DNA from 2 places in the Ammoniphilus sp. CFH 90114 genome. Region 1 is predicted to be linked to the other one. Evidence: riboswitches for the same ligand, from Rfam matches in the RefSeq annotation. Region 1 holds a riboswitch; the other holds the start of a gene.
What was found. Region 1 has a riboswitch for S-adenosylmethionine ahead of EIZ39_RS05185 (PLP-dependent transferase). Riboswitches for the same ligand answer to the same signal wherever they lie in the genome.

Region 1 (4,895 bases):
CTGATGTTTTTAGGGAACCAGCCTCTTTTTTGGGTCTTATTGCAAGTGGATGCTTGTAATCATGGTCAGTTCTTAGTTACTAACACGAAACCCTCGTTGAATATCAATGAAAAATCCAACGATTCCCAAGGTAGTCAAGATGCCTGTACCAAGTAGGGACATCCATATCCCTTTCGGTAATGGCCATTGCATCCATTGCAGAAGTCCAGCCAAGAACAATAGAATGATCATGCTGACGACTCCTAGCAGATAGAAAGCAACATAGGGACCAGTGATCTTGCTTTGAGCATATACTTTTCCACTGAAATACATAAGGAAAGTAGTGATAAAGCCAAGCAGGGTAAGATGCAAATAGGCAATAATGACCTGTCTGCTATCATATATAGCATAGGCTAATAAGGGCCATGCACCCATAAGCTCCAGCAGAGATTTTACTCCTAAACTGGCCAAGGATACACTTAACAGTAAACGCAAGGAAAATGACCTCTCACGCTTCCATAACAGTTTAGCTGTCATCATGAGAAGCATGCTAATCGAAATAAATTGGAGAAGTGATCCAATAAGTCCGATAGCGACGAAGATAGGTTGAGATAATAACCATAGGGCTGATGAGAGATAAGAAGGAATAACGCTCACAGCCAATAATCCGAACTGCCATTTTACCCAACGATATTGGAGGTTCCTCTCGGAAGCAAGCAAATGATAAATGATCCCAATAATAACGAAGGTAAACCATCCGTTGTATTGAAGGTGTAGGTAGTAATAAATAAAAAAATTATTTATTGTTTCATTGCCGAGTCCAGTAGCACCTGCAATGGCCAATCCCCAAGGACCAAGGGAAGATAGTAGGTTGAACCAGACAGCCGCTTGATAGAAGGAACGGACTATTCCTTTAGGATGAGTGTTCCGATGAATAAAAAATTGGTAAGCAAAATAGTAAGATAAGAAGGCATGTAGAGTAGAGAAGCCAATAGATATCAAGCCATACCCCTGGTAACTAAAAGAAAACAGCATCCCAATAACTGAGACATGCAGTAAAAAGTAATAGATCTTAATTGCTCGCCTTTCGCTAAAACCTGCAGGAAAGCAATGTTGAATGAATACAGCATTAATGAGAATGTAAACCCAACCAAGAAAAGCAACGTGAGAATGGGCATGCACGATATGCATGAAGGAAAGCTCAGGCCAAACGGGTTCCACCATCTTCCATCTAAGGAGGATACCTAATAGTGAAATAATGAGTAAGTATAAAAAAGAGGAGTAAACCCACTTCTTTACCATTCCATTTTCCTCTCTTTCCTTATTGTGGTATATTTTTATCGTATAGAATACTGCTCCTTTATTTAAATCATAGTACCAGATAAAGATCAATAATGAGAGGGTTCAATTTCGTGGACATTAGAATAGAAGAGCTATACGATTGGATTAACGCCTATCGAGGCTTAGGGATTGCTATTGCCTTTATTCTTCCCATTCTAGAGGCATTCTTTCCGATTCTTCCGTTGATTGCTATTGTTACAGGAAACGCTGTTGCTTTCGGCATGTGGAAGGGATTCTTCTTTACATGGCTTGGAGCGTGTACAGGATCCCTCTTAGTCTTTTGGCTTATCCGGACATTCAGCCGTAATTGGACAGAGAGATTGTTCCATAGGTACAAAGGGATTGAGAAGAGCTCGAAATGGTTTGAGAAGCATGGATTCTCTGTGTTATTTCTATTAAGGTGTTTTCCGTTCTCACCATCAAGTCTAATCAATGTACTAGCGGGTTTGTCGGCTATTTCTTTTCATACCTATTTTTGGGCGACCATTCTTGGAAAAGCAGTGATGGTGTTTATCTTATCCTATATTGGGGCCGATTTGCCTCAATTCATTCGTGAACCCGTCAAGTTAATCACCTTACTTCTAGGTGTTGCGCTTCTGTGGGGAGTGGGCAAGCTGGTAGAAAAGCGCTACTTACCTAAATCGTAAGAATGATTGACAAAAAATGAATCACCCCATATAATTTGACGTAATTAGTTTTATAAACAAGTGAATACGTTGCTCTTATCAAGAGAAGGCGGAGGGACTGGCCCGATGAAGCCCGGCAACCGACTGTGATATTTTTATCCAGCACGGTGCTAATTCCTACAGAATGATTTTCATTTTGATAGATAAGGGTTTGGTCCGTCTCGGATAAGATGATCAGCCCCTTACTTATACAAGTTAGGGGTTATTTGTGTATAAACAAACTTTTTATGTAGGAGGAGAGTCCATGGACATAGAGACAAAGCTTGTACAGATTGGAAATCGAAGGGAGAAGGAAACAGGAGCGATCAGCTTCCCCGTAACCTTCTCCACTGCCTTTCTACATCCAGCACTAGGAGAAAGTACGGGCTTCGATTACATCCGGACCAAGAATCCAACTCGAACGGTACTAGAAGAAGCGATAGCTGAAATTGAGGGAGGGGACAGAGGATTCGCCATGAGTTCTGGTATGGCAGCCATTCACGTGATCATGGGCTTGTTTAAACCCGGTGATCATATTATAGCCTCACTGGACTTATATGGAGGAACATACCGACTGTTTGAACAGGTTTGGAAGTCTTATGGGTTAACCTTCAGCTATGTCAATTTAAGAAGTGGAAGCGACTTGCAAGACCATCTTCTCCCTGAAACAACTGCTGTGTTTATCGAAACTCCAACGAATCCGATGATGATAACGGCTGATATTTCAAGTATTGCAAGTGTAGCGAAAAAACAAGGAGTACTTACGATCGTCGATAACACGTTCTTATCTCCCTACTACCAAAAACCCATTCTAGAGGGGGCAGATATTTCTTTTCATAGTGCAACGAAGTATCTAGGGGGACATAATGATGTACTTGCCGGGCTTATTGTGTCTAACGGACAAGAACTATCCGATAGGCTTTTCTTTTTGCAAAATTCCATCGGTGCTGTGCTAGGACCGATGGATTCTTGGTTACTTATCCGCGGGATGAAAACTTTAGCCCTCAGGATGGAACGTCATACGGAAAACGCTAAGCGAATTGTATCTTTTCTTAAGGAACATCCCCTTATAACGGATGTCTTGTACGCTGGTTTAGGTGGGATGGTGTCCTTTCGGGTCAAAGACGCAGCTTTGGTACCGGGGATATTAAGACATTTAAGAGTGATTTCGTTTGCCGAAAGTCTTGGTGGCGTAGAGAGTCTGTTAACTTATCCAGCTGTTCAAACACATGCTGATGTGCCTAAGGAAGTAAGAGATTCAGTGGGAGTGTGCGATAGGTTACTGCGATTTTCTGTCGGAGTCGAGCATGCGCAAGATCTTGTTGAGGATTTAAGGTGTGCGATTGAAGCATCAGAACTGCAATTGAGAACGGGAGAGGTCTAGACCCAAGTTTTCTTGCATTTTGAAGTGCATTAAGATAAAATTTTATCAACTCGAATAGTTGATGGCGTTGACGAAGAGAAGTAAATCCGTTGTTTTCTGCTTTCAGAGAGCCAGTGGTTGGTGTAAACTGGTACAGAACCGTGATTGAATGGACTTCTGAGCCCCAAACTGAAACCTTATGGAGTAGGCTTTGGCGGAATGTCTTCACGATAAAGAAGACAAAAGGAGATCTGCGTTCTTTTTATATGAACCTAGATCAACAAGGGTGGCACCACGGTCCCTCGTCCCTTACGGATGAGGGGCTTTTTTGTTTTTATTTGACAATTAGGAGTGAATAAGTATGAGCAAGAAGAAAATTTTTTCTGGCATTCAGCCTAGCGGTTTATTAACGCTCGGTAACTACATAGGAGCCATGAAACAATTCGTAGAACTACAAGATGAAGGGGACTGTACTTTTTGTGTCGTCGATCTACACGCCTTGACGGTTCCGCAGGACCCTGTTGCCCTTCGCAATAATGTTCGCTCTTTAGCTGCTTTGTTCTTGGCCGTAGGGATTGATCCAGATAAATCTACTCTAATCGTTCAATCTCAAGTAAAGGAACATGCCGAACTAGGCTGGTTGATGCAATGTGTATCCCATATGGGAGAACTAGAGCGAATGACTCAGTTTAAAGATAAATCAACTGGAAAAGATGTAGTTACTTCTGCTTTGTTTACCTACCCCGCTCTAATGGCTGCGGATATCTTGTTGTATGATACTACCCATGTTCCTGTTGGGGAGGATCAGAAACAACATTTGGAATTAACAAGGGATATTGCGCAGCGCTTTAACAACCGTTTTGGTGAGACTTTTGTTGTTCCTGAACCGATGATACCGAAGGTTGGAGGACGAGTAATGTCCTTAGATGACCCATCGAAGAAAATGAGCAAAAGCAATCCAAACGAAGGAAGCTATGTTGCTTTACTCGACGAGCCTTCCAAGATTGTGAAGAAGATCAAGCGAGCCGTAACCGATTCAGAAAATGAAATTCGCTTTGACCCAGTCAACAAACCAGCGATTAGTAATCTTTTAACGATCTATTCCTTCTGTGCTAATCAGACTGTGGATGAATTGGTTGCCCGCTATCAAGGGGTTGGCTATGGGACGTTTAAAAGTGAGCTGGCAGATGCGGTCGTAAGCATGCTAGAACCGATTCAAAATAGGTACCGTGAGTTGATCGAATCCGATGAGCTTGATCGGATCTTGCTTCGCGGAGCAGAGCATGCTTCCGTATTTGCTGAGAAGAAGATGATCGACGTGAAGGAGAAAATGGGACTTATTCCAAGGGAACGCTTGACTACATAACTTGTAGTGATTATGGCCAAACTTAGAATACCCCTTTAAAAGAGGTGATGGATATGAGCAACAAGAAACGGGAGCAACAGCCAAAATTGAATTCTCCTGTTATGGAGCAAACTATCCCACATCAGGTGCATTCTCCGGCTTATAACAAATCCAAGTCAGACATTCGAGAGCCTTTTATTAA
Region 2 (4,895 bases), on a different contig from region 1:
ATAAGCGGAATTCGTTCCGCTATTCCGGGTCAAAAACCTCTTCTGATTAAAATAGGCGGAAATGCTCCGGTTAATTTTCCATCCCGCCACTCTCTCGACTACTGACTCAACCTAGAAATAAACCTTTCCAACCGATCCAATCCCTCTTTTAACACTTCCAACGAATACGCATAGGACAGCCTCACGTACCCTTCTCCGTACTCTGAAAAAGCCGATCCTGGCACGACGGCAACTCTGTCTTTTTCTAGCAACTGTGTTGCAAACTCAAATGAATCCAAACCAAACTTCTTCACCGAGGGAAAAATGTAAAAGGCTCCTTCCGGCTTGACGACGTCAAGGCCCATCGCGACTAATCGATCATGGACATACTCACGGCGCTCCTTGTAAGCCTCCTTCATTTCGTCAGCATCATGGATTCCGTTCGTTAGAGCCTCAAGTGCTGCATACTGACTAATCGTAGAGGCACAAGTCACATTGTACTGATGGACCTTTATCATTTGTTCGGTTATGTATGCTGGTGCAAATGTAAATCCAATCCGCCAACCCGTCATCGAATGCGACTTGGACAAACCGTTAATCACAATCGTTTTATCCCTTAGCTCTGGAATGGCTGCGATCGAGCGATGTTGATCCGTGTAGACCAATTCGCTATAGATCTCGTCAGATAAGACAAAGATCTCTTTATCCCGAAGCAGGTTAGCAATATCTTGAATCGTTTCTTCATCAAGCATGACCCCGGTCGGATTAGACGGATAGGGCAGGATCACACAACGGGTCTTATCCGTTATACATCTTTCAATCATCTCTGCGCTGACTTTAAAATCGCTTTCTCGTGTATCCACGTAGACAGGCACAGCACCACACAGCTTAATGATCGGCTCATACCCAGGGTAAACGGGTCCCGGTAGAATGACCTCTGAGCCTTCTTCAAGGATGGTTCGAAAAGCGATATCAATGGCTTCACTAGCTCCATTGGTCGTGATCACTTCAGTTTCTGGATCGTAAGTTAGACCATATTGATGCTGTAAAAAGTGACTCGCAGCCCTTCTTAGCTCAATAAGTCCAGCGTTATGGGTATACGTCGTTTTATTTCCATCAATCGCCTGTTTTCCTGCCTCCTTAATATGTTCAGGCGTGGAAAAATCCGGTTGCCCGATCGTGAGCGAGATCGCATCTGGAAACTGAGCAACGCGATTGGAGAATTTTCGAATGCCAGAAATTTGAATATCCTGTACCCTTTTATTCAGTAGGTGTTTCATGTTAATTCATCCTTTTCTACCAATGGATTAAATGACAAGCGTAGAGTATGAATCTACTGATTCGTTCGTATTTACCGTTTCTAAAACAGGGTATATGTGAATACCAGTCGCTGGATCTATCTGTAAATTACCCTCAAGTATAAAGCCTATTCTCGTTGCTTCATCTCCAACTTGAGCTAGAATCCGAATTCCCTCTTGTTGCATCAACAGTTGAATATGTTCCGAAATCGGGGCTTTCTTTGCCTCTAATACCACCAACTGGCATTGCTTATTGGCCCGAGCGCCTTCCAAGCTTATTCCCGTACTCCATGGTGACTGTGCCTGAAAGGGTTGGGACAGAAGATACGCGAGATCTTCTACCACCGCACTGGCCGTTGGCAGTTCACCTGCTCCTTTACCCGTAAATAATAAATCCCCTACAATATTACCCGTAATCTGCACTGCATTGAAAGCATCTTGAATCTGGGCCAAAGAATGGCCCAAAGGCAATAAAGTCGGCCTAACGGATAAAGTTACGGCATCCTGATCTTTTTGGGCTTGGGCAATTAACTTAAAGCGATACCCCAATTGCTTAGCGATCTGCATCTCCTCTACCGTAATCCGGCTAATCCCTTCCCGAACGGCAGCCTCAATAGGCGGAGCTTCTCCAAAAATAAGTTGTGAGAGGATAGAAACCTTGTAAAGAGCATCATAGCCTTCCACATCAGAGGTTGGGTCTGCCTCCGCAAACCCTAGTTCCTGTGCCTCTCTTAATACATCTTCATAACTCCTCCCATGCTGCTCCATCTAAGTCAAGATATAATTCGTGGTACCATTAAGAATCCCCTGTAGCTGGGTTACATCGTTCGTGCGCAAAAAATGCCGCAGCGTACTGATAATCGGAATCCCTCCAGCCACACTTGCCTCGTAAAAGAAATGAACTTGGTGCTCATTTGCTAATTGGATAAGCTCGGCTCCCTTTTTCGCTAAGAGCTCCTTATTAGCCGTAACGACATGACAGCCCTTCTCAAATGATTGTTTAATGTAAGAGAATGCAGGATCAAGCCCGCCCATCACTTCAACAACCACATCCACATCTGAACTCAGGACATCTTCAAACTCTGACGTCAATAGATTAGGATCCACCTGAACTTGTCTTTCCTTCGCTTTATTTTTTACTAGAATCTTCACAATTTCAACCTTTTTCCCCAATCGTTCAGATAATCTTTTCTCCTGATTCCGAATGGTCTTTACCACTCCTGTTCCAACCGTACCTAGTCCAAGCAAGCCAACTCGAATCACACTCATCCTGTTAGATCCCTCCTCGAAAAAAATAGACCTCTTCCTGAGTCAGAAGAGGTCGTTTTCTATCCTCCTCTTATCTATCAGGCATAACTTTCATCCTGTTGGAGTTAGCACCATTCCAGCTGTTCTAGCTGACGGTTGCCGGGTTTCATCGGGCCAGTCCCTCCACCTCTCTTGATAAGAGCAAATTTTTGTCTAGTCTGCATTGAAGTATTTCGCTTGCGGATGAGCAAATACCATAGCTGAAACCGAGGCCTCCGGCTCCATCATGAAGCCTTCGGTTAGTTCTATGCCGATTTGAGCCGGCGAAATTAATTTAAATAATTTTTCCTGATCTTCTAGATTTGGACAAGCGGGATAACCGAAGGATACCCGAATACCTTGATATCGTGCACCGAAGCGCTCCATCATCGTCATGTCGGCCGGATCCGGGAAGCCCCAGCTATCCCTCATGACATGGTGCAATCGCTCCGCAAACGCCTCAGCAAGTTCCAATGCCAACGCCTGAACCGCATGAGAACGGACATATTCTCCTTTATCTTTCCACCCACCAGCTAGATCTCGGATACCCTGACCAGCTGTTACCACGAAGAAACCTACACTATCCATCACACCGCTCTCAATGGGGCGGAGGAAGTCCGCTAAGCAGAGATATGGCGCTTCCTTCTGGCGTGGGAAAGTAAATCTCTCGAGCACTTTAGAATGATCCTTGGGATCATAGATGATGACATCATTGCCAGAAGCTTGGGCCGGGAAAAATTGATAGACCCCGTTCGCTTGGATTAAACCTTCTCCCTTTGCTTCCTTAAGCAATTGATCCATGACTTCCTTTAACTCGAGCGTCTTCACATCGCCTTCTTCGATCAGTCTTTCCACGTTGCCGCGCAGTCCCATGTGCTTACCTAAGAGCATTCTCCAGTTCAAGTAAGGCTGAAGGTAAGATAGCGGATAATTACGCAATACATGCGGTTCAAAGTCCGGCGCCTGGAAAATAGGGGCATTGCGATCGATATCCGAGCTCTTAGGTTGGTGATCCTCTTCCACTACAGTGACCGCCGCTTCCTGTTGCTGAAGCTTGGCTAGTTTATTCTCTTTTAGCTCAGCGATTAATCGCTCTCTTAAATGTTCATCCATCAATTGGTTAGCCAAATCCAGACCGTTCATGGCATCCTTCGCATAGAGAACAAGTCCCTCATATTCGGGAGCGATTCTATTTTCCGTAAATTTACGAGTTAAGGCCGCTCCTCCAACTAGAATAGGAACATCGATCCCAGCCGTTTTTAAGTCTTGTGCCGTCGTTACCATCTGTTGTGCGGATTTCACTAACAAACCAGAGAGTCCGATAGCATCAGGCTTCTCTTCCCGATAGGCACGGATGAGTTCCTCAGGTGGAACCTTGATCCCTAGATTGACGATTTTGTAACCATTATTCGACAGAATGATCTCAACCAGATTCTTTCCAATATCATGCACGTCGCCTTTTACAGTCGCAAGAAGGATTTTCCCTTTTACAGAAGAAGAGGTTTTTTCCATATAAGGTTCTAGGTAGGCAACGGAAGTTTTCATGACCTCAGCACTTTGCAGTACTTCGGCTACAATCAGCTCATTATTGTTAAACAAGCGGCCGACTTCACTCATTCCCGCCATCAAGGGACCATTGATAATTTCAAGTGGAGGGTATTTCGCGAGAGCCTCATCAAGGTCCTTTTGAAGTCCCTCTTTTGTCCCTTCCACGATATATTGAGCAAGGCGCTCCTCTAAGCTTAAATTGCTGATAATCTCTTTCTTCACGGTTTTCTTTTCACGATAGAAGGCTGTAAACTGCGCTAGTGTCTCATCGTTGGTCCGGAATAGAAGATCTTCGGATAGCTTCCGCTCCTCTTCTGGAATAGAGGCGAAACGCTCTAGTTTCTCGGTGTTGACGATCGCGTAATCGAGGCCCGCTTTTGTACAGTGGTACAAGAAAACAGCATTAAGCACTTCACGCCCCGCTGCAGGTAAACCAAAGGAGACGTTGCTTACCCCAAGGATGGTCTGACATTGCGGCATGGCCTCTTTAATGAGTCTAATTCCTTCTACGGTTTCAAGCGCTGCACCGATATAGGACTCATCCCCCGTCCCTACCGGAAACACAAGCGGATCAAAGATGATGTCTAAAGGATTAAGTCCGTATTTATGGACAAGCAGATCATAGGAACGTTTAGCAACTTCTAATTTCTTCTCTCGAGTAACAGCCATACCCTTTTCATCAATCGTTCCCACCACAACAGCTGCTCCATAGGTCTTGATCAGAGGTGCTACTTGTTCAAAGCGCTCTTCTCCATCTTCCAGATTGATCGAGTTAATAATCGC

Region 2: it holds a riboswitch for S-adenosylmethionine, as region 1 does, so the genes downstream of both, EIZ39_RS16310 (homoserine dehydrogenase) here and EIZ39_RS05185 (PLP-dependent transferase) in region 1, are expected to answer to the same signal.

The regions. Positions count from the first base shown of each region.
Region 1 covers NZ_SDLI01000002.1:103,968-108,862, forward strand. Annotated here, with positions in the region: gene EIZ39_RS05175 (hypothetical protein) at 73-1,281, opposite strand; gene EIZ39_RS05180 (TVP38/TMEM64 family protein) at 1,392-1,967, shown strand; SAM riboswitch class I at 2,040-2,156, shown strand; gene EIZ39_RS05185 (PLP-dependent transferase) at 2,251-3,369, shown strand; T-box leader at 3,428-3,661, shown strand; gene trpS (tryptophan--tRNA ligase) at 3,710-4,714, shown strand; gene EIZ39_RS05195 (DUF3905 domain-containing protein) at 4,768-4,895, shown strand, end outside.
Region 2 covers NZ_SDLI01000007.1:36,196-41,090, reverse strand. Annotated here, with positions in the region: gene EIZ39_RS16315 (aminotransferase A) at 99-1,259, opposite strand; partial or broken gene EIZ39_RS16310 (homoserine dehydrogenase) at 1,287-2,546, opposite strand; SAM riboswitch class I at 2,614-2,727, opposite strand; gene metH (methionine synthase) at 2,739-4,895, opposite strand, start outside.